DNA from 3 places in the Sphingobium sp. B7D2B genome. Region 3 is predicted to be linked to each of the others. Evidence: predicted binding sites of a transcription regulator. Region 3 holds the regulator's gene; each other region holds the start of a gene.

Evidence for each region. Region 3 encodes LexA, which represses DNA repair genes until DNA is damaged. Its sites were predicted from a motif close to GTTCCNCNCTTGTTCT; they were not measured.
Region 1: the regulator LexA is predicted to act here: its motif matches at 5,170-5,185, upstream of M2341_RS08605 (PA0069 family radical SAM protein).
Region 2: the regulator LexA is predicted to act here: its motif matches at 3,456-3,471, upstream of M2341_RS10175 (LexA family protein).

Annotation. Positions count from the first base shown of each region.
Region 1 is NZ_JAOQOM010000001.1:1,889,636-1,897,307, reverse strand. Features, by position in the region: gene M2341_RS08635 (hypothetical protein) at 1-296, shown strand, start outside; gene M2341_RS08630 (TPM domain-containing protein) at 338-871, opposite strand; gene M2341_RS08625 (amidohydrolase) at 965-2,257, opposite strand; gene M2341_RS08620 (HAD family hydrolase) at 2,370-3,062, shown strand; gene rmuC (DNA recombination protein RmuC) at 3,059-4,507, opposite strand; gene M2341_RS08610 (YbjN domain-containing protein) at 4,574-5,086, opposite strand; gene M2341_RS08605 (PA0069 family radical SAM protein) at 5,194-6,273, shown strand; gene M2341_RS08600 (PEPxxWA-CTERM sorting domain-containing protein) at 6,300-6,902, opposite strand; gene dnaE (DNA polymerase III subunit alpha) at 7,097-7,672, opposite strand, start outside.
Region 2 is NZ_JAOQOM010000001.1:2,207,019-2,214,690, reverse strand. Features, by position in the region: gene M2341_RS10195 (hypothetical protein) at 1-618, opposite strand, end outside; gene M2341_RS10190 (LexA family protein) at 563-946, opposite strand; gene M2341_RS10185 (hypothetical protein) at 1,110-1,706, shown strand; gene M2341_RS10180 (Y-family DNA polymerase) at 1,719-2,981, opposite strand; gene M2341_RS10175 (LexA family protein) at 2,978-3,415, opposite strand; gene M2341_RS10170 (hypothetical protein) at 3,520-3,768, opposite strand; gene M2341_RS10165 (hypothetical protein) at 4,064-4,771, opposite strand; gene M2341_RS10160 (hypothetical protein) at 4,911-5,345, opposite strand; gene M2341_RS10155 (hypothetical protein) at 5,320-6,135, opposite strand; gene M2341_RS10150 (helix-turn-helix domain-containing protein) at 6,220-6,669, opposite strand; gene M2341_RS16495 (DNA-binding protein) at 6,703-6,978, shown strand; gene M2341_RS10145 (hypothetical protein) at 7,236-7,442, opposite strand; gene M2341_RS10140 (hypothetical protein) at 7,651-7,672, shown strand, end outside.
Region 3 is NZ_JAOQOM010000001.1:2,348,902-2,356,573, reverse strand. Features, by position in the region: gene gltX (glutamate--tRNA ligase) at 1-171, opposite strand, end outside; gene M2341_RS10895 (ComEC/Rec2 family competence protein) at 285-2,357, shown strand; gene lexA (transcriptional repressor LexA) at 2,382-3,086, opposite strand; gene M2341_RS10885 (bestrophin family protein) at 3,206-4,102, opposite strand; gene M2341_RS10880 (GFA family protein) at 4,297-4,797, shown strand; gene M2341_RS10875 (DUF6984 family protein) at 4,940-5,287, shown strand; gene mfd (transcription-repair coupling factor) at 5,729-7,672, opposite strand, start outside.

The DNA of each region.
Region 1 (7,672 bases), 460 kb from region 3:
CTTCGGACCCGGCGGCAGAGGTGGCGGCGAACGGCGGGCAGGCCCCAGAACCGTCCGTGGAGCAGGCTCAATCCGAACCGGACGCGGAGGCGCCGCCCCCGCCGGTGGTAGAACAGGCGCCCGGATCGACCGATCCCCTCTTCGATGCCAACCCGACGCTTGATGTGGAGTCCGCCCGCGTCTCGCTTCCCGAGCCGGTCGCCGAGGATGTCCCCGCACCGCCGCCCCCGGCCCACGCGGAAAACTTCTCGCCGCAGTCCGGTTTTGGCGGCGACGACGGCAAACCGCATTATTGAGGCGCGCGTGATCTTGACGGACGAAGGGGGAGGCCGGCCGCTCAGCGCGGCGTTGTCAAAATGTCAATCAGGGCGCTCACACCGGCGTCAATCCCGATGCTCATCTGCCCCGCTCGGAAGCGCGGCAATATCCGTTCGGCGATGATCTTTTTGCAAAGTGAGTTGGGCAACTCTTGTTCCAACCCATAGCCAACCTCGATCCGCAGCTGCCGCTCGTGAGGCGCGACAAGAAGAACCACGCCGTCATTATAATCCTTGCGGCCGATCCCCCAGGCATTGGCAAGGTCACGGGTGAAATCTGAAACATCCCGCCCGCCTAGAGATTTGACGGTCACCACAACCATTTGGTGACGGGTGGTCTCTTCAAACCGCGCTAGACGCTTTGAAAGTGCCGCTTCTTGCTTGTCCGGAATGATGTTGGCGAAGTCATTGACGCGGCCAATAGGTGCGACTTCCACCTGCGTTTGAGCGGCGCGAGACGGCGCATCGGTCGTGGACTGGTCGGCTGGCGGCGCGTTAGAACAAGCCGCGGTGAACATGATCAGCAGGGGGAGGATGAGCTTCTTGGTCAGCATTTCGAAGTCTGACCTAAAGGTCCGCATTTTGCTGTTTCGGGCCAACGTATTTCGAACCGAAAAACATAAGCTATGCCCCCCCGCAAAGTCAGCCTACGATTTCCCAAAAATATCCAGCGCCGCCACTATCAGCGCCTTTGCGGCCGTCCCGATCACCGCATGGGGATCAGGCGCCCAGAGCGGGCTGTGGAGCGATGGCAGGCTGATCTCGCCGCGCTGCGCAGCGGCCACCTTGTCAGGGTCCACCCCGCCGACCCAGAAGATCATGCTCTCGATGCTGTCATCGGCGCGGTGATATTGGCCGAAATCTTCGCCGCCCATCACCGAGGGCACCTGCCGCACCCGATCGGCACCGAAATGGGCGCGCAGCACGCCCGCGACATGATCGCTGAACTGGGGCGTGTTGTAGGTGGCCGGCGTATAATCCTGCTCCACCGTCATGATCGGCATCCGGTCCTCCGGCACACCGGCCGCCATCGCCTCGCCCCGCGCGATCCGCTCGATGCCGCCCAGCAGGCGGGCGCGCGTCTCATCGGAATAGCTGCGCACGGTGATCAGCAGCTTTGCCTCGTCCGGAATGACATTGTGCTTGGCGCCGGCGACGAAGCTGCCGACCGTCACCGCGGCCGCCTCCTGCGGATCGCACTCGCGGCTGACCAGCGTCTGCAGGCTGGTGACGATGCGTGCCGCGATCACAATCGGGTCGATGGTCTTGTGCGGATAGGCGCCATGGCCGCCTCGGCCCCGCACGGTGAGGTCCACACTGTCCACATTCGCCAGGATCCAGCCCGGCGTGTAGCCTATCATGCCGGCCGCAAGCTCGGCGCTGTCGTGGAAGGCAAGGACGTGGCTTGGCTTGGGGAAGCGCGTGAACAGCCCATCGTCCAGCATGGCCTTGGCACCCAGGCCGATCTCCTCGGCCGGCTGCAGGATCATCACCAGCGTGCCCGACCATCGCGCCCGCAGCGCCATCAGCGCCTGCGCTGCGCCGGTCCAGGCCGTCATGTGCGTATCGTGGCCGCAGGCATGCATCACCGGGCTCTCGATGCCATCGCGCGTCGTCGCCCGGACCCTTGAGGCGTAGGGCAGACCGGTCTTTTCCTCGAGCGGAAGCGCATCCATGTCGGCGCGGATCATCACCACCGGGCCGGGACCGTTCTCCAGCACAGCTACCACGCCCGTCTGCCCGACCTGCTCGGTAACGGCAAAGCCAAGCGCTCGCATCCGCGCCGCCAGCGTCGCCGCAGTGCGCACTTCTTGGAAGCTCAGTTCCGGATTGGCGTGCAGGTCGCGATAGATCTCCAGCAGTTCGGGAAGCGCCGCATCGATGGTCGCATCTATGTGGGAGGCAGCAGTGGCTTCGTTCGACGCTTCGTTGAAAGACATGTCTGTTCCTTCTGCCCCGTGACGGCCGCGATCATAGGCGCTTTTGCGCGCCTTGGAAGGGCAGTGAGCCGAAGCGCTTTCAACCCGCCTGCTCTCTGCCTATGAGGCGGGCATGAAGCTGGACCGCCCCCCAAAAGCTGTGGTGTTCGATATGGACGGCGTGCTGTTCGACACCGAGACGCTCTATCGCGCGGCGATGTTTGCCGCCGGCGATGAGGGCGGTCACGCGATCACCGAGGCGCTCTTCAATGCCACATTGGGGTGCCCATGGCCGACCGCGCGACAGCACTTGCTCGACCATTTCGGCGGCGATTTTCCGGCCGATGATTTTCGGCATCGCGTGCGAGCCCATTTCGACCAGTTCGTGGCGCGGGATTTGCCGCTCAAGCCCGGTGTGGAAGCGCTGCTCGATGTGCTCGATGCGGCGGGGTTGCCCCGCGCGATCGCGACATCCTCCGGCCATGAGCAGGTCCGGCATCATCTGGCACATCATGGATTGGCGGGTCGGTTCATGCATGTCGTGGCGTTTGGCGATTATCAGGCGGGAAAACCGGCGCCCGATCCCTATCTCCTCGCCGCAGAGCGGCTACGCGTCTCGCCGGCCGATTGCCTTGCCCTTGAGGATTCACACAATGGCGTGCGCTCGGCAGCCGCGGCAGGCATGATGACGGTGATGGTGCCGGATCTGATGGCGCCCACATCAGAAATGCAGGGCCTATGCGCCCACATCGTCGAGGATCTGCATGCCGCGCGCGACATCGTGCTGGCGTCGCTTTCGGAGGGCCACCTGGTCGAACGACGCTAGTCCGCGCGCCCTGTGACTCGCTCGTCGGCCATGGCATCGGCCTCTTGAGCGGCGCTCTCGCCCGGTGCCGGTAACCGCCCAAGCGCCTCGACCGGTTCGATCGCGTCGATCTCCCGCGATCCGGTTTCGACGCTCAGATCCTTGAAGCGACGGCCGGTGACCAGCACGCGGTTCTCGAAGCTGGAGACGAATTTGTTGTAGCTGGAGACCGAGCCATTGAGGCTGCGGCCAAGCGAAGAAAGATGTCCGGCGGCCACCGCCAGCCGCTCGTACATTTCTTTGCCGAGCGCCGCGATCTGCTGGGTCTGTTCGGCCATTTTCTCCTGCCGCCAGACACTCGCAACGGTCCGGGCGATGGCGACCAGATTGGTCGGCGTGGCCAGCAGCACGCGCTTCTCGAAGGCCCATTCCCACAGGCCGTCATCCTGCTCCAGCGCCGCGGCGAGGAAATGCTCGCCGGGGATGAACATCACGACATAGTCCGCCGCATCACCGAAGCGCGTCCAGTAATCCTTGGCGCCAAGCTGCTGCGCGTGGTTGCGGATCGCGCCGGCATGGGCCTTGAGATGCCCGGCCCGCACCACCTCGTCCACAGCGTCGACCGCTTCCAGATAGGCGTTGAGCGAGCATTTGGCGTCGATGATGAGTTGCCGCCCCCCGGGCAGACGCACGATCACGTCCGGGCGCAGCCGGCCATCGGCAGTATCCACGGAAACTTCCGAGCGGAAATCGGCGAACTGGCTGAGCCCCGCCATTTCCAGCACGTTGCGCAATTGCTGCTCGCCCCAGCGCCCGCGCGCCTTGGGGCTAGAACGCAGCGCGTTCACCAGCCGGGCCGTCTCCACCCGCGCCTCTGCACTGCCCAACCGCACCTGCTCGACGGCCTCGCGCAGCGCGGCGTAGCTATCCACCCGCTCCTTTTCGACCTTGCCTAGGCCTTCCTCATAGCGCTTCAGCGTCGTCTCGACCGGCTGCAGCAGCGCCTTGAGGCTCGCCTCGCTCTTCTCATGAGCCTGATGGAAGCGCTGGTCGGCGCGCTCGATGAGCATGCGCTGCGCCTCGTTCAGCAACTTGCCGGCAGTTTCACTGAACTGCGCAGACAATTGCTCGCGCGCCTCACCCAGCGCGCGAATCTGGGCCTCGAAGCCCTCCATCCGCGCCTTCTGATCGGCCTGCACAGCCGCGAGCATCCGTTCGGCCTCGTCCCGCGCGCGATCGGTCTCATCCAATTTCGCGCGCAAGAGGTCCGTTTCTTCCGCCTGGCTCGCCGCCACCGCGAGGTCGCGCAGCGCGGCGTTGCGCATATCCTCAAGGGTGGCGAGTCGGTCGGCGAGAGCCTTGCGCTCAGCCTCAACCGGCGCAGCCATACGGGCGCGCATCAGCCAGCCAGCGGCAAGCCCGACCAGCAGAAGAAGCAGACTAAGAACGAGGCTTTCGACGGTCACGGCAACTCGCGGCAAAACAGGAACGAAATGAGAACTTATCGCCCCTGCCCCACAAGCGCAAGCCCGTCACTCGATATGGCCCTGCTCGCGGAAGAAGCTGTTGAGGGCGCCGAGCATCGTCTGCCACCAATCGACGACATCGGCGAAATTGCGCTGGGTCAGGCCGCCATAGGTTGTCACGTCATAGGTCAGGTCGAGCGAGCCATCCTCGTCCACCGCCATCTGGCTGAACCGGTTCTTGCGGTTCCACAAATTGGCGAGCTCTGGCGTGTTCTTGCCGTCATCCACGAAGCTGGTCGAGAAATGTAGCGAGGCGCAGTTCTTTCCGTCCTCGCATTCGTAGAAATAGATGTTGAAGTTGTAGCCGCTCGCCGCGCTGGTGATCATCGGGTTGCCGCTCGACTCGCTCTTGCTCAGGCTGGCCTTGTAGCCGGCCTCCTGAATCGCCTTCACCACCGTCTCCGGCGCATTCGCGCAGACGAGCCCCTTGCCGCACGGTTCCTCATCGGCCGCATGAGCGGGCGCTGTCATCATCACAAGCGCACATGCTGCAGCCGAAATCCAAGCGGTCGTCTTCATCGTTTTCCCCATTTGCTCGTTGCCGCCACGGCCTTATCGCGATGAAGCGGACATCGCCACACCGCAAAGCCTATTGCGGTTATGTTCTTCATATGTTCTATTGACACATGAGTGCGATCAAGGGGCGCGGCGCCCCGGCTAATGAGGTATCGAGGCGTTTTCACCTGCCCGCGCGCGAGGTGGATGGCGACTGGCTGGATGCGCGACTGGCGGACGGTGAGGACCAGCCGCCACCCCTGCGCACCACCGTGACGCTGGAGCAGGCGCGCACGATCATCACCCGCAACAATTCCCCCGACATTGGCTTTGAGCAATCGGTGAATGCCTATCGAGGCTGCGAACATGGGTGCATCTATTGCTTCGCGCGGCCGAGCCATGCCCGGTTCGATCTCTCGCCGGGGCTGGACTTTGAGAGCCGGTTGTTCGCCAAGCCGGATGCGGCCGAACTGCTGCGGCGGGAACTCGCCAAGCGTGCTTATGTGGTGAAGACCATCGCGATGGGGACGAACACCGACCCCTATCAGCCCATCGAGGGGCGGTATCGCATCACGCGGGCGTGCATCGAGGTGCTGGCCGACTGCCGCCATCCGCTGATGATCACCACCAAATCCAACCGGGTGCTGCGGGATCTCGATCTGCTGGGGCCGATGGCAGCGCAGGGGCTGGTCGCGGTGGCGATTTCGCTCACCACGCTGGATGCCGGGCTGCACCGCAAGCTGGAGCCGCGCGCGCCCTCGCCTGCCAGCCGGCTCGCGGCGATCCGCGGGCTCTCACAAGCGGGGGTGCCGGCCCATGCCAGCCTGTCGCCGATGATCCCGGCGATCAACGATCATGAGATCGAAGCACTTGTCGCGGCGGCCGCAGAGGCGGGCGCTCAATCGGTCTCGTTCATTCCGGTGCGACTGCCCTTCGAGGTCGCGCCGCTGTTCCGGGAGTGGCTCGATGAGCATTATCCGGACCGGGCCGCCAAGGTGATGAGCCTCATTCAGTCGATGCGGGGCGGGCGCGACAATGATCCCAATTTCGGCACGCGCATGCGCGGGTCCGGGGCTTATGCGGAGCTGATCGCCACCCGCTTCCGCGTCGCTCAGGCACGCCATGGCCTTGGCAAGGGTCGCCTTGCGCTGGGGCATGACCTGTTCGTGCCGCCGTTCGATCAGGGCGATCTGTTCAGCATGCTGCGATGAACAGACCGCCCTTCGGCTATGTCAGATCAGTTGAAGGACACGCGCATCGTCGCCTTGCGACCCCTCAACGTGTAGCCAACCGCGCCGAAGCCGATGACCAGCATGGCCCAGACAGCCGGCTCAGGCACCGGCGGAGCGTTGCTTCCGGTCACGGCAATATTGTCGATGTTCGCCGAGGCGCCACCGACGACGAAGCCGAAGACGACCCGATCGACCAGATTGCTGGCGCCGGCGATGGTGGAGAAATCCCCGGAGAAGGTCGAGAGCAGGCTGAACACTGGCACCTGACCCGCAAAGCCGGTCACGCTGTAGAGCAGGTTGCTGTCCACGGTCGCCAGATCGAAGCTATCGAGCGTGAAGCTTGCGCCGCCCGCTGTCAGATCGAACAGGCTGAGCGCCGTCCCGCCGCCAAAACCGACGCTGGGCGCGCTATTGCCCGAGCCGGTATCGACGACCGAAGACCCCAGTACATTCGCGAAGGTAAACCCATCCTGCGTGTAGCTGGTGAACGGATCACCAGATCCGGAGAGACCATCGAAGCTGATGATTGCGGCCTGTGATGGTGCCGCCAAGGCGGCTCCGGCCATGAGCGCCGCTGTGACAAGCGGCAGTTTGTACATAGTTTTCATCGGTAACTCCCAAGTCCTAAGAGTCACCCCCGGCGCCACCCGATGGAACGGGATGGCACCCCCGCCGCTGCGATGGTTAACATTTCGCAAACGCACAATAGCGCTGCGTTCAATTGTGCTCACGAGGCGAGGAAAGCCGCCTCGGCTCGGGCTCCGGCGCGGTGCAGTGCAGCACATCGCGCGTCAGGCACGGTTTAGCGGGAGGCGACCAGCGCCAGCTGCGGCCCGTGCTGGGCCAGCACCACCCTGGTCACGCCCCGCACCGTTTCGGCGCGCTCGCCAAGCTCGGCATCGAGCTGGAAATCCTCGCCGAGGATGACCCGCGCCCGCCCGCCATCGGGCAGCGCCGCGTCCAGCTCCACCGTCGAGCGCGCGCCGCGCCGTTCGCCCAGCATCTGCCGGAGCGAAGGAATAGCGCCGGGCTCCTCGACGGAAATGACCATCCGCATTCGCGCCGTGCCCACGAGGCGCGCGAAGGACTGGACGTTGCGCACGGTGACGCGCGGGGTCTCCTCACCGGGCTGGCGATCCAGCTCCACGGTCAGCAGGGCGCACTCGTTGCTCTCGTGCAGGGTTGCGAGCAGCTTGCAGCTTTCCTCATCGAAGCAACTGGCCTGGAACTGCCCGCTCGAATCCGAGAAGGTCGCCGAAGCATAGCGGGCGCCGCGCTTGGTCTCGCGCCAGCGTATATCCTCGATCAGCCCGGCCATCATCGCGCCCGTGCGGTCGCCCCCGCCAATGCCATCTGACTGGCCGCACAGTTCCGCATA
Region 2 (7,672 bases), 140 kb from region 3:
CCGGAACATGTCGATCCAGATCTGCAAGCCCGCCACCACCAGCGCCCGGGCACGCCGAGCAGCCATATGGTGCCGGGCGGCGGCGGCCGCGATACCGAGGTCCTCATGCACCACGCTGAGCATCAGTGGCCCATGCACGCGCGGATCGGCGCGCCACTGGCTATAGGTGGCCTCCATCCAAACGCGGCCGAGCGCCTCGTGGAACACCTCCCCATGCGGGCTGTTGTCGATCCGGGTTTCGAGGCTGGCTGTTCGCACCGCCACATCGCGCATGATGAGCGTCGAGGCGGCAGCGATCTCGGTGCCGGCCGCGAGCAGCTCAGCGTCAATGGCGCCGCTCATGTACAGCCGCGCAAGCGCGCCCTGGCGCACCCGGTTCGCATGTTCGTGGGTTTCCGGCGTGCCGTTGCGCTTGTGACCCCAGCGCGCCCGCGCCGCGATATTGGCTTTGCGCAGCCGGCGCTCGTCGGCAGCGCGCTCGGGATGCCGCGCCGCCCAGTCCGCGCGGATCGCGGCCGCGCGCGCGTCGAGCGCTTTTTCCAGCCCGCTGCGTGTCTTTCGCTCAGTGCTGGGCGTGAGGCGCAGTGCCGCCCGATTCCTGGTTTTGCGTTTTGCCATGCCGAGCGGGATCATGGTCCAGCACTGCCGGCGGGAGCAGGCCCGCATTTGTCACGATATAGCCGGCCGCCTGGAGACGGCGCAGCGCTTCCTCTTCGGCCGAGATCGGGCGGATGCCGCGCGGCACGCCCGGGAAGTACCGGATGCGGCCTTCACGCGCGAGCTGGCGCACATGCCCCTGCGCCCGGGATCGGTTCGAGTTGAGCGCAGCGGCCAGCTCGGACAGACTGGGGCCGATGCCGCGCACGGCAAAGAACTGCTCGATGAACGCGAGCGCCTGCAGCTTGCGGCTCGCCATCAGGGGCGAAAGCCGAGGAACATCGTGCATAATGGAACCTCACCCTCCGCTTGTAGACATAAAGGGAACAGGCAGAAAATGCGAGGAAGTTAAGAGGTTGCGCGCGATGTTCGGCGTGACGACGGCTTGCGCTGGGCGGCCGAGATTGTATTCCCGAGCCGGGGTGTTCGGCGCGTCGCGCAGATCGGGGCAGATGAAACTGAAATCTCTGGATTGGTCCGGCTTCCGCAGCGGAGTGGCTAAGTTCTCTGCTTGGAACAAGCGCTGGCTCGCAACATGGTGGCTATGGGGTCCTTTGCTCTTCGCCTCGATGGCATACCTCAACCCTCACAATGACCGGGCAGACATGTACGATGTTGCCCGATCTGCGCCGCGCATTGTGCGAGAAGGTGTGGTGGACGTTGGAGGAATTGGCACTCGGTGGATGACGCTCCATATGGCGAATGTCAGCCGGCAAATAAGCTGCGAAGCCGCCCGATGGAGATCGCGGGATATCTATTGCCTTCCCCAAGAGCGCTTCCCCCTCCGTGCCAAATTGACGCTGGTGGACTACAAAGGGCACTGGTTGATTATCAGCGCCGCTGACAAAAATGGCGTGATCCTCAGTGAGCAAAAGCAACTCGGCTATCTGAAGCTCACTTCGGAGTTCAGTAAATCAAGGACCCCCGGCAAAGCATTTATCGAGATGTTCATCTTGGGATCTGCAGTCGGCGGCCTGATTACGCTCCTCGCGTTCCGCCGACGCAGGAAGCTTCAACAAGCGGCAGACGCTGCCAGCCAGCCCGAATGACCGACGTGCGCTTTACCGCGCCACCGGGATCTGCCGAATATCCGTCGTCCATGATGGGCTCTTCTGCCCCCGCTTGGTGTCGAAGCTCCGGCCGCCAAAACCCTGCGCCGCCAGGTGGATTGTCCCCCGGCCGAACCGGTCGTTGAGCCCGTCCATCGCCGCCAGCAGGCCGCGCACACGCGGATCGGCCTGGACAAACAGATCGCCCTGGCCTGTCCCTTCCGGCACCAGCTCCTCGAGCAACACCCCGCACTTGGTATAGACCGCCCCCGGCTGATGCATCGCCTCCATCATCTTGCCGGCGAGGGCGGCGATGATGCGCGGATCGTTACTCGGCGGCGAAAGGCGCGTCTGCCGGCTCGCCGAGGGCGCATTGGCGCGGAACCGCGAACCGTGCGCAAAGGCGATCAACCGCGTCGCCATCAGGCTCTGCTCCCGCAGCTTCTCCGCCGCGCGCACCGCGCGCCGCACCATGGCCTCGCGCAGCTCGCTCAGATCAGTGACCGGCGCGCCGAACTGGCGCGTCACGGCCGTCGCCTTGCGCGCCTCCGGCTCGGGCTTGAAGTCGTCGCAGGCGATGCCGTTCAGCTCCAGCACCAGGCGCTCGAGCACGACCGTGCCAACCGAGCGCGCCACCGCCGGGGGCAGGGCGACCAGATCAGCGACTGTGCGCACGCCCAGCGGCTGCAGCCGCGCCGCCAGGGCCCGCGCGATGCCCCACACCTCCGTCACCGGCCATTGCGCAAACAGCCGCGCGCGCAGCTCGCGATCGTGCAGATCCACAACGCCGCCCCAAACCTTCTCGGTGGCCTTGGCGAGTGCATTGGCCACCTTGGAGAGCGTGCGCGTCGGCCCTAGGCCGATCCGCGTCGGCAGGCCTACCGTGCGGAGGATCGCGGCGCGCAGCGCGTGCGCGGCCGCCACGTCGCCCCGGCCGTCCGCCAGCGTCGGCAATCGGTAGAAGCTCTCGTCGATCGAATAGATCTCCACCAGGTCGCTATGCTCGCCGATCACCGCGTTGAACCGGCGGTTCATGTCGGCATAGAGCTCGTAATTGGAGGATCGCAGCTCGATGCCGTGCCGCTTGATCACGTCGCGGATCTTGAACACCGGATCGCCCATCTTGATGTGCAGGGCCTTGGCCTCGGCGCTGCGCGCGATCGCGCAGCCATCATTGTTGGAGAGGACGATCACCGGCACGCGCCGCAGGCGCGGGTCGAACACCCGCTCGCTGGAGACGTACATGTTCTCCACATCGACGATCGCCCAGCTCACCGCTGATAATCGCGCACGCCGGCGCGCACGACGCCCCATATCTCCGTCGATTCATCGGCGAGGTGAGTGGCATAGTTCTGCCGGCTGTTCCGCGCTTCCAGATAGGGCACGCCGCCGCGATAGACGAGCTGGCGGCATACAAAGCCGCCGGCTACGATCGCGATGACGATATGGCCGTTGCGCGGCGTCACATCGCGATCCACCACGACGACGTCGCGGTCGGAAATGCCGGCATCGATCATGCTGTAGCCATCGATGCGAAAGACGAAGCTCCCGGCCCGGTTGAGCCGCAGCAACTCCGCCAGATTGATGGCGTCCTCCTCCCAATCCTGGGCGGGGCTTGGAAAGCCGGCTCCCGCCACGCCGATCGGCTTGAACCGGATGCCCGGCGCCATGTCGGCGAGCGGGACCGGCTGCGCGATAGGCAGCAGCATGATCAGATTCCCTGGCTCGTCAGCTCACATAACGCCAAAGAGAACAGATTGGGAACATCCCAAACGTGCAACTCGTCGCTTTCTGCTCGATGCGGGCCGGCAGGCTATCCGCCGGCGGGCGGCGTGATGTACGTCCCCGTGGCCAAGCCGACGGCGACAAACCCGACATTGAGCCACGATAGCCAGCAGATCAGCAGCGCGCCCAAGCCGTTTCCGATGGCGAAGTTCATGCCCATCGAGATGAATACGCCGACGAAATAGGCGATTGAGCTCATCTCCGCGATCTGCTGCGCAGAGTTGGCGGTGGCGCTTCTGATCGCGCGCAGCTCCGTCAGAATCTCGGAATTATCCACGGTAGCGAGTATCTGCCCCGGTACCGCAGTTGCTGCTGGCGCAGCGATTGATCCGCCAATGCGGCCCGCATAACCGCAGCCGCCACAGGCTTCGCAAACGGATCCCGACGATCTGTACCCGTTGCCATAGCACAGCTTGCAGGGTGTGGCGGGCTCGAGGACGTGTACAGACCCCGCTCCACCGCAGCCCTCGCAAATCGACCCAGACGACCGGTACCCATTCCCGTAACAAAGCTTGCAAGACACAGCTGTCGTCATCATTCTCCCCCCGACGTCTCTGGGCCGACGGTCCCGCCTAGTTTCGCGGCCGCAGCGTCAGCGCGTCTAAATCTTTGCGCTCATAAGTGTTGAGATAGACCGGCCTTTCAGCCGGCTGCAGCACGCCGCCTGAGAACTTGAACTCCTCGAACTCGCCGCCGTGCGTTTCGCCTTTTTCATCGAGCCGCAGGGCGTAGCGGTAACAGAATTCATGTCCCATCACGCCTGCCCAGCGCTCGCGCAAATCCTTCCGCCACGTCTCAAGGTTGGCCGCATTCGCGCTGATGTCCGTGGATTGAATTTTGGCAACATTGTCGACCGTGATGTAGTAATTGGCCCGCTCGACTGACCACTCGTCCGAGGTCACGCAGATGGCGTCGCCTTTGAGTATCTGCCGATCCCTCATGACATGCTTCTCGGCACTGTCCCATTTATAGACGGTGATCGTGTTCACTTGGGTCGGGCTGACGACAGTTTCGGCATATTGCACGTTGTCGCAACTGTCCCCGTCGCCAGGGCGATAGCAATACACAACGCCATTCTTGAATTTGTCGAACATGGTCTGGGCCGAGACATACAGCCTGCCATCGGGCGTTTTGGTCGGGGCCTCGGTCTTCGCTTCAGCGGCGAGGGCAGCGCTGTTCCCGGCGGCGGTGCTGTCGGGCGCTCTTTGCTCCGAGCATCCCGACAAAACGAGCAGGGCCGCAATGACGACCTGCGCGCGAATACGATTCTTATTTCCCACGATGACCCCCCACAAGGTTTACGCAGTGTTCACCGAGTCTTTGGATGTGGCAAGGGTGAAAACGACCGCGCGATCATTGGCGCATCTATAGGTGTCTAGCGAAGTGATGGTCTAAGCCGGCTCGGCGCAGGCACCCAGGTCAAATGCGGTGCCCCCGCAGACAGATCTGCTGCTCGTCACAGCGCAGGTGCTGCATCATCATCTGCCTTACTCTGATGATCTTTGAGCATGGCGCCCCAGCGTCGAAGTCGAGGCTGACTTTCGTCTGCCGCCCGAACCCGGTCAGCTGGTCGAGATAATCATCAGCGACTGCCTCATAGCCACGCTCAGTGACATCGATGCCATTCCAGAGAACGCGCCCGGAGCGGGTGACTTTGATGATATTCGCGGGCAGCGGCTCGACAGAATAGCCCTCGCTGTCCCTTATCCTCTCGTCGTGCCATGAGTAGAACCAGGGCCAAGGGACTGCGCAGTTCTGAGCTTTTGTAGGTCCGCATGACGCCAGCAAGGATAGGCTGAGCAACGATAAGGTGCGAAGCGCCGCGGCGCTAGGTATCATCGGGGTGACCGTCATTGTGAGTGACTTTGACACTCCAATGGGGCGCGATTGCCATAAAACTGTTTCCCACCTGCTCATACCAACTCACCTGCACGGTAAAATAGCTCGTGTAGATGCGAGGCCCAACGGAACGGTACTTAATCCAAAGAACAGTCGATACCGGACTGTCTTTTGAAGGGACCGGGAAAGCTGGAATGAGGACCTTCTGTCCGGCAGGAACCACAGTCCATTTTTTTGCTGTGCTGTCGCCCTCGGTGCTGTCAGGATACTGGCGGCCCATTTCAATTATACGGCCGGCGGATCGACCTTTGTTTTCAATCTCAATGCCTACAACATCCCCTTCATGGCCGGATTTGTTACCAATTTGCCCACTCACGGCATGAAGGGTAGCACGCTCTGATTCGTAATAAGCGTCGAGATTCTCTTGGGCGACTTGCGCCGTGCGGCGGGTTTCGCGGAACGTAACAAAGATCAGACTGAGGCCGAACATCCCGAAAGCCGAGCCTATGACCGTTGCAATTCCGATGGCCCGCGTCCAGGCCGCCATAATTTGTTGAGCCTCGAGGTCGCGCTCATTGCGTTGGCGTTCATAGGAGGCCTCACGTACTGCCGCTACGCAGCCAGCGCGCTCAGGAAGGGGCAGGCTGAGGCATTCGCCTTTTTCGCCTATGTGGCGTGGGTCTGCATAGCGGTTGGCAGCTTCGGTTGCATGATGCTCAATTTTGAGCTGAAGCGCTTCGGTTGACATCCAGAGCCAAGCGCCGAAGGCCACTGTCACCACGGCCGTCACGATCAGCCCGATCATGTACCGTCGATCCCAATTGACGGGCGCTTTCTCGCGCGACCGCGGGTCGTTCGATTTCTGTATCATTCCGCCCCCCGGGCAGCACTATTGGTGTCGATAATCCTGCCGCTGATCGTGCATGGTCGCCTGCTGCTGGTCGCTCTCAGGCGGAGGCGGCGTGTCCAGATTTTCGGGAGGGATTTGATCGGCCATGACGCGCACCTGGGCGAGGGCGATCGATTTGAGAAAGTCGGGTAGCGTTTTGTAGAGCTGGACGAGCTGGGCCGTCTGCGAATCGAGTGGATCGGTTTCCATGTGCTGGCCAGTGATGATCCAGAACCAGTCTGCCCCCGCTGCCCCGATCCGCAACAGATACTCGACAGGCGGTGAAGTCCCGCCTTCATAACGGTTCTGGGTATTGAGGCTCACGCCGCCAATTTTGGCCAAATCGCTTTGCGTAAGGCCAAGGTCGCTGCGGGCTTGGCGTAGCCTCAGCGAAATATCACCAGTATTGGTGTTCCTATCTTGACCGATCACCATAATTGGTGCATTCATCACTCACAAACTTCAACAAAGGTGACATGGCACATGTCAGGCCCCGGAGTCTCGCGTTCTGAAAGCTTCACCCAGCGCATTTATGCAGTGCGGAAGCAGTTTGCGGCGTCGGGCATCTCCGTGACGAAATGGGCCATGGATCGCGGGTTCAACCCCACCCAGGTCCACAATGTCCTGTCTGGAAAGCGTCGCTGCGTTCGTGGTGAATCCCATCGCATCGCGGTGGCCCTCGGAGTAAAAGAGGACGTTCCTCCGCCCGGTGAGCCACTGCGTGCTGTGCCTGAGCGGATCGAAGGCGTCCGGGGATGATCTTTCGCGGCATCCCCCCCAGCGAAGCCGCGATGGCCGAAGGAGGTCGGGGCGTTTCCGTCCCGATCTCCGGAGGCGATCTTAGGCAGGCAATCGGCGCCCGTATCGGGCAGACGACCTTGGCTTTTGCCATGTTCTGTTTTGGTGCAGGGCCGATGCGCAAGTGCGCGTTCGTCGGGCTGAATGGTGGGTCAGTGATATGACGAAACCCTGCCTATTGCACGACGTCGTCCGAGAGACTCTGCGTGCGGGCGCACTCAGCGAAATTCGTCGATCAGTGCCTCGAATGCCGGCAGATGAGGATGGTCTGCCGACAGTGGTTTCATCCCGTCCTCGATCAGGTGGCGAACCTGCTCATTCGTCGCCACACCTTTGTCAACGAGCAGGCTCAGCGTCAGTCCGCAAAGGCGCAGGAGCGCCAGATCGGCCTGCGCGAGCAGCGTTGCCGTTTTACTTAAATCCATGGATTCTTCTCACAGTCGTGGTTGTTGGAATAGCGACTGTAGCCAAAGCAGGGGCGGCCTCAAGCCGTCCCTGCGGAGGATTGACTGCGCACGGTCGCGCTCCCGGCCGTCCGTCGCGCGACCGGCGCCAGTCCGGCAAGGGGCGCCCTTGCGCCCCGGCTCCCACAACAAAGGGACTGGCGCCGGCTTGCGCACTGCAGGCGCCGGCATGACGAAGGTCCGTCGCCCGC
Region 3 (7,672 bases):
CGAGCGGGCGCGGTCGGTATCCTCGACGCGCAGTAGGAACTTGCCGCCGTGGTGACGGGCGAAAAGATAGTTGAACAGCGCCGTGCGTGCGCCGCCAATGTGGAGATATCCCGTAGGCGAGGGGGCAAAGCGGGTGACGACCGTGCCTGTTTGTTTCCGTCCTTCTGCCACGCTATGCCTGCTTTTCCCTTATGTCGCGGGTGGGTTTCCTAGTGAACGAGAATGCCCCTAGCACGCCTTTTCCGGCTCGACAAATACCGTTGTTGCGCCGCAGCAGTGTCTGGTTGGGACGGCTTCATGCGTGGACGGAATCGGTGCTGGAGGCCGAGCGGGCGCAGCTACCGCTGTGGGTGCCGATCCTGCTGGGCGCCGGGATCATCGCCTGGTTCACCTTGCCTGCGCCACCGCAGTGGATGGCGTGGATCGCCTTCTGGCTGGGCGTCGCCGCCGCCTTTGGCGCCGTGGGGCGCGGAGGACGCTTGCCCGCTGCGCTCGCCGTTGGCGCGGTGCTGCTGGCGGCGGGCTGTCTGCTGATCTGGGCCAAGGCCCTGCTCGTCGCGCAGCCGCCGCTCGCGCGTGCTGCCGTGGTGGAGATGGAGGCCCGCGTCCTCACGGCGACGCCTTTGGCTGCGCGAGGGCTGGTGCGGCTGGAGGTCGCGCCGCTGTCCCGTCCCGATCTGCCGGCGCGGGTCCGCATCAACGCGGCGCCCGTTCAGATGGGCGAAGAGATTGCCGCTGGCGACCGCATTGCCCTACGCGCGCGGCTGATGCCGCCTGCACCGGCTGCCCTGCCGGGCGCTTATGATTTTGCGCGGACGGCCTATTTCTCCGGTCTCGGCGCTACCGGGCGGGCGCTCGACAAAGTGCAGCGCCTCGATGCGGCACCCCCTGGCGGGGATGCGCGCGCGACTCTCGCCCACCACATCGCCGCGCGGTTGCCGGGACCGGAAGGGACGATCGCGATCACGCTCGCCACGGGCAATCAGAACTGGATCAGCGAGGCGGATGCGGACGCGATGCGGCGCAGCGGGCTTGCCCATCTGCTCTCGATCAGTGGCTTGCACGTCTCCGCGCTGATCGGCGGCGTGATTCTCATCATGGTCAGTCTGCTTGCGCTGTCGCCGGCCCTCGCGCTGCGCTGGCCGGTGCTGATGATCGCCGCCTGCGTGGGCGGCGCGGCGGGCATCGGATACACTGTGTTCACCGGGGCGCAGGTGCCGACGATCCGCTCCTGCATTGCCGCTCTGCTGGTGATCGCGGGCATGGCTCTGGGCCGCGAGGCAATCGGGCTGCGCTTGATCGCGACCGGCGCGCTGATCGTGATGATCTTTTGGCCCGAGGCTGTCATCGGCCCCAGCTTCCAGATGAGCTTCATGGCCGTGACCGCAATCGTGGCGCTTTACGAATATCCCCCCGCACGGCGGCTGTTCGAGCGACGCGATGAGGGGCGGATAAAGCGCTGGACCCGCAGCCTCGGCGCCTTGCTGGCGACCGGGCTGCTGGTCGAGCTGGTGCTGACGCCGATTGCCTTTGCCCATTTTCATCGCTCGGGCCTGCTTGGCGCGGCGGCCAATATGATCGCCATTCCGCTCACAAGTTTCGTGGTGATGCCGGCTGAGGTGCTCGCGCTGGTGCTCGACGCTGTGGGGCTGGGGGCGCCGGTCTGGTGGGTGGTCGGTGTGGCGCTCAAGTTCCTGCTGTGGATTGCGCATACTGTCGCCAGTCAGCCCTTTGCGACGCTATCGCTGCCCGTCTCCAGCGGACTGGCCTTTGCGCTCGCCATGATCGGCCTCTTGTGGCTGATGCTCTGGCACACGGCGCTGCGTTGGTGGGGCCTGCCTCTGACGGCGCTAGGCTTTTTCCTGACATTTCTGGCACCGTCCGCCGACGTGCTCGTCACCGCCGACGGCCATCATGTGGCGGTGCGCCTGCGCGATGGGCGCATGGCACTGCTGCGGGACCGAAGCGGGGACTATGTTCGCACGACTCTGGCTGAAGCGAGCGCCTATGACGGTGAGTTTGCGTCCCTCGCGCAGGCGCCGGACACGCGATGCACGCGGGACATGTGCGCGATGACATTGCCGGGCCGTGCTGACCAGCCGCCGGTTCACCTGCTGATCAGTCGCTCGCGCCTGCTTGTTCCCTATCCCGAGCTGGTGGCCGCCTGCGCACAGGCTGATCTGGTGATCGCGGACCGGCGCCTCCCACCCGGATGTGTGCCGCGCTGGGCAAAGCTGGATCGGCCAGCGCTGAGCGCTATGGGCGGCGCACTGATCCTGCTCGACAGTCGAGAGATCGTGGCGGGCCACGATCCGCGCAGCCGCCATCCCTGGATCGTGGGTACCGGCTCGCGCTAGAGCCGGCGTCCCATATAGCCCGCCTCAGTTATAACGCCGCAATAGCCCCGCGAGCCGGCCCTGAATGCGCACCTGCCGCGCCTCATAGGTTTGCGGCTCATGGTCGCGATTGGCAGGATCGAGCCGCACCTTGCGGCCCTCATGATGGAAATATTTGAGCGTCGCTTCATTCTCGTCGATGAGGGCCACGACGATCTGGCCATCCCGCGCCGTCTCGGTCCGCTGGATCAGCGCGAAGTCACCGTCGAAAATCCCCGCTTCGATCATCGAGTCACCGGAGACTTCCAGCGCGTAATGATCGCCGGCACCCAGCAACGCGGCCGGGACCGGCAACATGGTGTCGCTCTCCATCGCCTCGATGGGAAGACCGGCAGCGATGCGCCCATGCAGCGGAATTTCGATCACGTCATTGGCGGCGATGGGGATCGTCCGCGCCGGCGCGGTGGGCGCCTTGTGCAGCGGGGTCACGTTGGTGGCCGCCGCCGGCTCTTCCGTCCGCTCTGCCACGGGCATACCATCCGGCAGTTTGAGGATTTCGAGCGCCCGCGCGCGATTGGGCAGCCTGCGGATGAAGCCGCGTTCTTCCAGCGCGCTGATCAGCCGATGGATGCCGGACTTCGATTTGAGGTCCAGCGCCTCTTTCATCTCCTCGAAACTGGGCGAGACGCCACCCTGATCGAGATGCTGCTTGATGTAGCTGAGCAGTTGCTGTTGCTTGGCGGTCAACATGAGTGGTTCCCCAATATGGAACGGACGGAGAACGTTTAGGAAACGAATCGAGCCACGTCAACACGGATCGGCCAAATATCTCAGGTTTCGGTGCGCTCCAGCCTCGCGCTAGCAAGCAATCAGGTCAGGATGTGCTGATCGGGCGCGATGGGTGCGGGGAGGTCGGTCGCGCCGAGGCGGGCGAGCATTTCGCGTTCCACCGTCCGCGTCATCGCATCGAGCGGCAAATCGTTGGGATCATAGCCGAACGGGTCTTCCAGCTGATCGCCCAAGGCGTCCAGCCCGAAGAAGGTATAGCTCGCCACCAGCACCGGAATGAGGGCCCACCAGCCCAGCGAGCCAGCCAATGCGAAGGGCAGCAACAGGCAGAAGACGTAGGTCGTGCGGTGGAGAATGAGCGAATAGGTGAACGGCACCGGCGTGCTGGCGATCCGCTCGCAGGCCGCCTGCACATCGCTGAGCGCCTGGAGCTGCGCCTCGATGAGTGAGTGGTGGATGGGGTTGATCTTTTCATCTGCGGAGAGGCGCAAGCAGCGCGCACCCATCTCGTAAAGTACGGTGTCGGTCGGGTTCGGGGAGGTGCGCCATGGTCCATCGTTCACCCACCGGCCGATCGCGGCAGCCTCATCGTGCTGACGCAGGCGGGCAGCAAGACCGTTGGTGAAGCCGCAGATGCCGCGGAGCAGCGGGGTGCGTTCCTCCTCAGGCAGCGAGGAGGTGAGCCGCGCGAAGGAGCGGCTCGCGATGATCAGCGCGCCCCATTGCTTGCGGCCCTCCCACCAGCGATCATAACAGGCACTGTTGCGGAAACTCATGAAGATGGAGAGCGACAGGCCGATCAGGGCGAATGGAATGCCGCTGATCTGCGCGAATAGCCCTGGCCAGGCGCGCGCTGCCAGAATGGCCGCCACGCTGGCCACGGCGATGCCTGCCAGCCGATGCTGGATATGCGGCATGATCGTGCCGCGATAGGCGAACAGCACTTCGAGCAAGCCAAGGCGGTTGCGAACGATCACGGGCGGACATCTCCTGCCAGGGCACGCGGCCACCGGACATGGGCCGGGCACCGGGCGCGCTCGCCATGCGGAGGATGCGCGCGCAGATCAAGGATTAAGTGGCCGCAAGGGGAAGCGCGCAATGGGCGCTGAGGGAACCGGCGGAGATAAGAGCGGTTCAGCTCGAGAGACGATCACCACAAGAGGACCGTGCCATGCCCCTCAAGCTCGAAGGTTCCTGTCGATGCGGCGCCGTGCGTTTTTCCGTCAACAGCCGCGCGCCGGTGCCATTCCTGCGCTGTTATTGCTCGATCTGCCGCAAGACCGCCAGCGGTGGCGGCTATGCCATCAATCTCCACGCCGACAAGCGCACGCTCAAGGTGAAAGGCGAGACCGCCGTCTATCACGCAACGCTGGACGATGGCGGCGGTGGGGGCGAGGGCGGATGCCGCGTCAGCACCGGCGAGCGGCACTTCTGCCCGTCCTGCGCGAGCGCGCTCTGGGTGTTCAGCCCAGAGTATCCCGACCTGCTCCACCCTTTCGCTTCCGCGATCGACGGCGATTTGCCCAAGCCGCCGTCGCTGGTGCACATGATGCTCGGATCAAAGGCGAATTGGGTCGAGCCGCAGATCGGGTCGGATGACCAGTGCTTCGACGGCTATCCAGACGAGGGGCTGGAAGACTGGCACCGGGCGCATGGGCTATGGATTGAGTAGGACGGTTCGGGCGGGACGCTTCCAGGGGCGGCCGTGAAGTGGGTTGGTGGCAAGAACGTCAGCTATCATCGGCAATCTTAAAACCTGCCTGTCCAGATACCATGTCATTGCAGTCAATATTGAATCCCTTATTTGACGTTAAATGCACTCTGCACCTCGCCCTCTTAAGCCTGAAGAGCGGGCGTTGGTTGCCTACCTTTGGGAGGTGAACGAGTGCAGTAACGCCCTACCGCCTGAGCTTCTCGTTGAGGAGATGGATGATGGCGGGATGGGAGGCCTGTCATTTGTATCGCAAAAGCTCGAACGCACATATGGAGGCGAGGCTGGCTCTTGCGCCTTTTACGACGAAGATGGGATGCAAGTTAGGGTTGGGTTGATTCTGGACCAAGACGGGGATCTGTACGAACTTGATCTTTGGAAGGTTGATTTCAGCCCACTTATCAAAATCCCTGAGCCTTGTTCATTCTTCGACAAACGCGCTCCGGCTTGAGCGGCCGCTTCCCACGCTAGAACATGTCGTTCACCGATCCTTCGTCACCGCTTCAAAGCGGCTACGGCTGTGGTCCGACGTTGGTGTTGAACACGGACTGATCAGGCGCGACGCCATTGTCGGAATTCCCTCCGTTCGTCCTGAGTCGCTGCTGAGCTTGTCGAAGCGGCGTATCGAAGGACCGGCCCGTGCACTGGGATGCTTCGATACGGCTCTTCGATACGCGCCTGCGGCGCTCCTCAGACCCTACTCAGCACGAACGGGAACGGTTGAAGAAGGCCGGTTTCCATAGCTTGTTCGCAGGCGGGGAGCTTTTATCGACAGCAGCCATGATGGCTCCTCAGTGTCGAGGAAAGCTCACAATCCGGATTCTCTGCTTCGTCCCTCCAGCGCCGCCCCAACACATGCTCCACATCGCGCGCCGTCGCGGTAATCCACCCCTCAACCAATACTCTTCGCCAGCCCCTGGCTCAGCTTCAGCGCCCCATTCAACCGTGCCTTCGGGTCGCCCCAGGCGCGCTGGATGACCAGCTTGCTGTCGGGCCGCAGCTTGGCGATGGCGCCGAGTTTCTGGACGTAGCCGATCAGGCCGGGAAGATTGCGGCACTGGTCGTTCTGGAAGCTCACCAGCGCGCCGCGCGGGCCGATGTCGATCTTGGCGATGCCCGCCTTGCGGCAATTGAGCTTCACGTCGATCAGGGTCAGTAGATTCTGGGTCGGGTCCGGCAGCGGGCCGAAGCGGTCGATCAGCTCGGCGGCGAAGGCCTCGATTGCGCCCTTGTCCTCCAGCTCGTTGATGCGGCGATAGAGGCCCATGCGCAGGTCGAGATCCGGCACATAATCCTCCGGGATCATGATCGGCGCCTCGACATTGATCTGCGGCGAGGACTTGTCCGGTGCCGGGGCGAGTGCGGCACCGCCGGCCTTGGCTTCCATGATCGCCTCTTCCAGCATCGACTGGTAAAGCTCGAAGCCGACTTCCTTGATGTGGCCGCTCTGCTCGTCACCGACGAGATTGCCGGCGCCGCGAATGTCGAGATCATGGCTCGCAAGCTGGAATCCTGCGCCCAGCGTATCGAGATCGGACAGGACTTTCAGTCGCTTTTCTGCCGTCTCCGTCGTCAGCCGGTCGGCCGGAGTCGTCATATAGGCATAGGCGCGCGTCTTCGAGCGGCCGACCCGGCCCCGCAACTGGTAGAGCTGGGCGAGGCCGAAGCGATCGGCGCGATGGATGATGATGGTGTTGGCGCTCGGGATATCGAGACCGGATTCGACGATGGTCGTCGAGAGCAGCACGTCATATTTGCGCTCGTAGAAAGCGGACATGCGCTCCTCCACCTCGCTGGCCGACATCTGACCATGAGCGGAAATGGCGCGCACTTCGGGCACCTTCTCGCGGAGGAAATCCTCCATGTCCGGCATGTCCGAGATGCGCGGCACGACAAAATAGGTCTGCCCGCCGCGATAATGCTCGCGCAGCAACGCCTCGCGCAGCACGACATCGTCCCACGGCATGACATAGGTGCGCACCGCGAGGCGATCCACGGGCGGCGTCTGGATGACGGACAGTTCGCGCAGGCCGCTCATCGCCATTTGTAGCGTGCGGGGTATCGGTGTGGCGGTGAGGGTGAGGACGTGGACGTCCGCCTTGAGCTGCTTGAGCCGCTCCTTGTGGACCACGCCAAAGCGCTGCTCTTCATCCACGATCACCAGCCCGAGCCGCTTGAACTCCAGCCCCTTGGTCAGCAGGGCATGGGTGCCGATGACGATGTCGATGGTGCCGTCGGCCAGGCCGTCCTTGGTCGCCTTGGTCTCGGTGGTGCCGACAAGGCGGGAGAGGCGCCCGACCTTGAGCGGGAAGCCGCGGAACCGCTCCTCGAAATTGAGGTGATGCTGGCGCGCAAGCAGGGTGGTCGGGCAGATCAACGCGACCTGCGCGCCGGCCATCGCGGCGACGAACGCGGCGCGCAGCGCGACCTCAGTCTTGCCGAAGCCCACGTCGCCGCAGACCAGCCGGTCCATCGGCTTGCCGGCGGCCAGATCGTCCAGCACATCGCTGATTGCGCGATCCTGATCCTCGGTTTCCTCATAGGGGAAGCGGTCGACGAAGGCGGGATAGCCGGCGCTTTCCGCCTCATAGGCAGGGGCAGCGCGCAAAGCGCGCTGGGCAGCAGTGGCAAGCAGCTCTCCGGCGATCTCCCGGATGCGCTCCTTCATCCGCGCCTTGCGGCGTTGCCAGGCCTCGCCGCCCAGCTTGTCCAGCGCGACCGCATCCTCGCCCGAACCGTAGCGGGAGAGCACGTCGAGATTCTCGACCGGCACGTAGAGCTTGTCGCCGCCGGCATAAGCCAGCGCGACGCAATCATGCGGCGACTTGCCGACCGG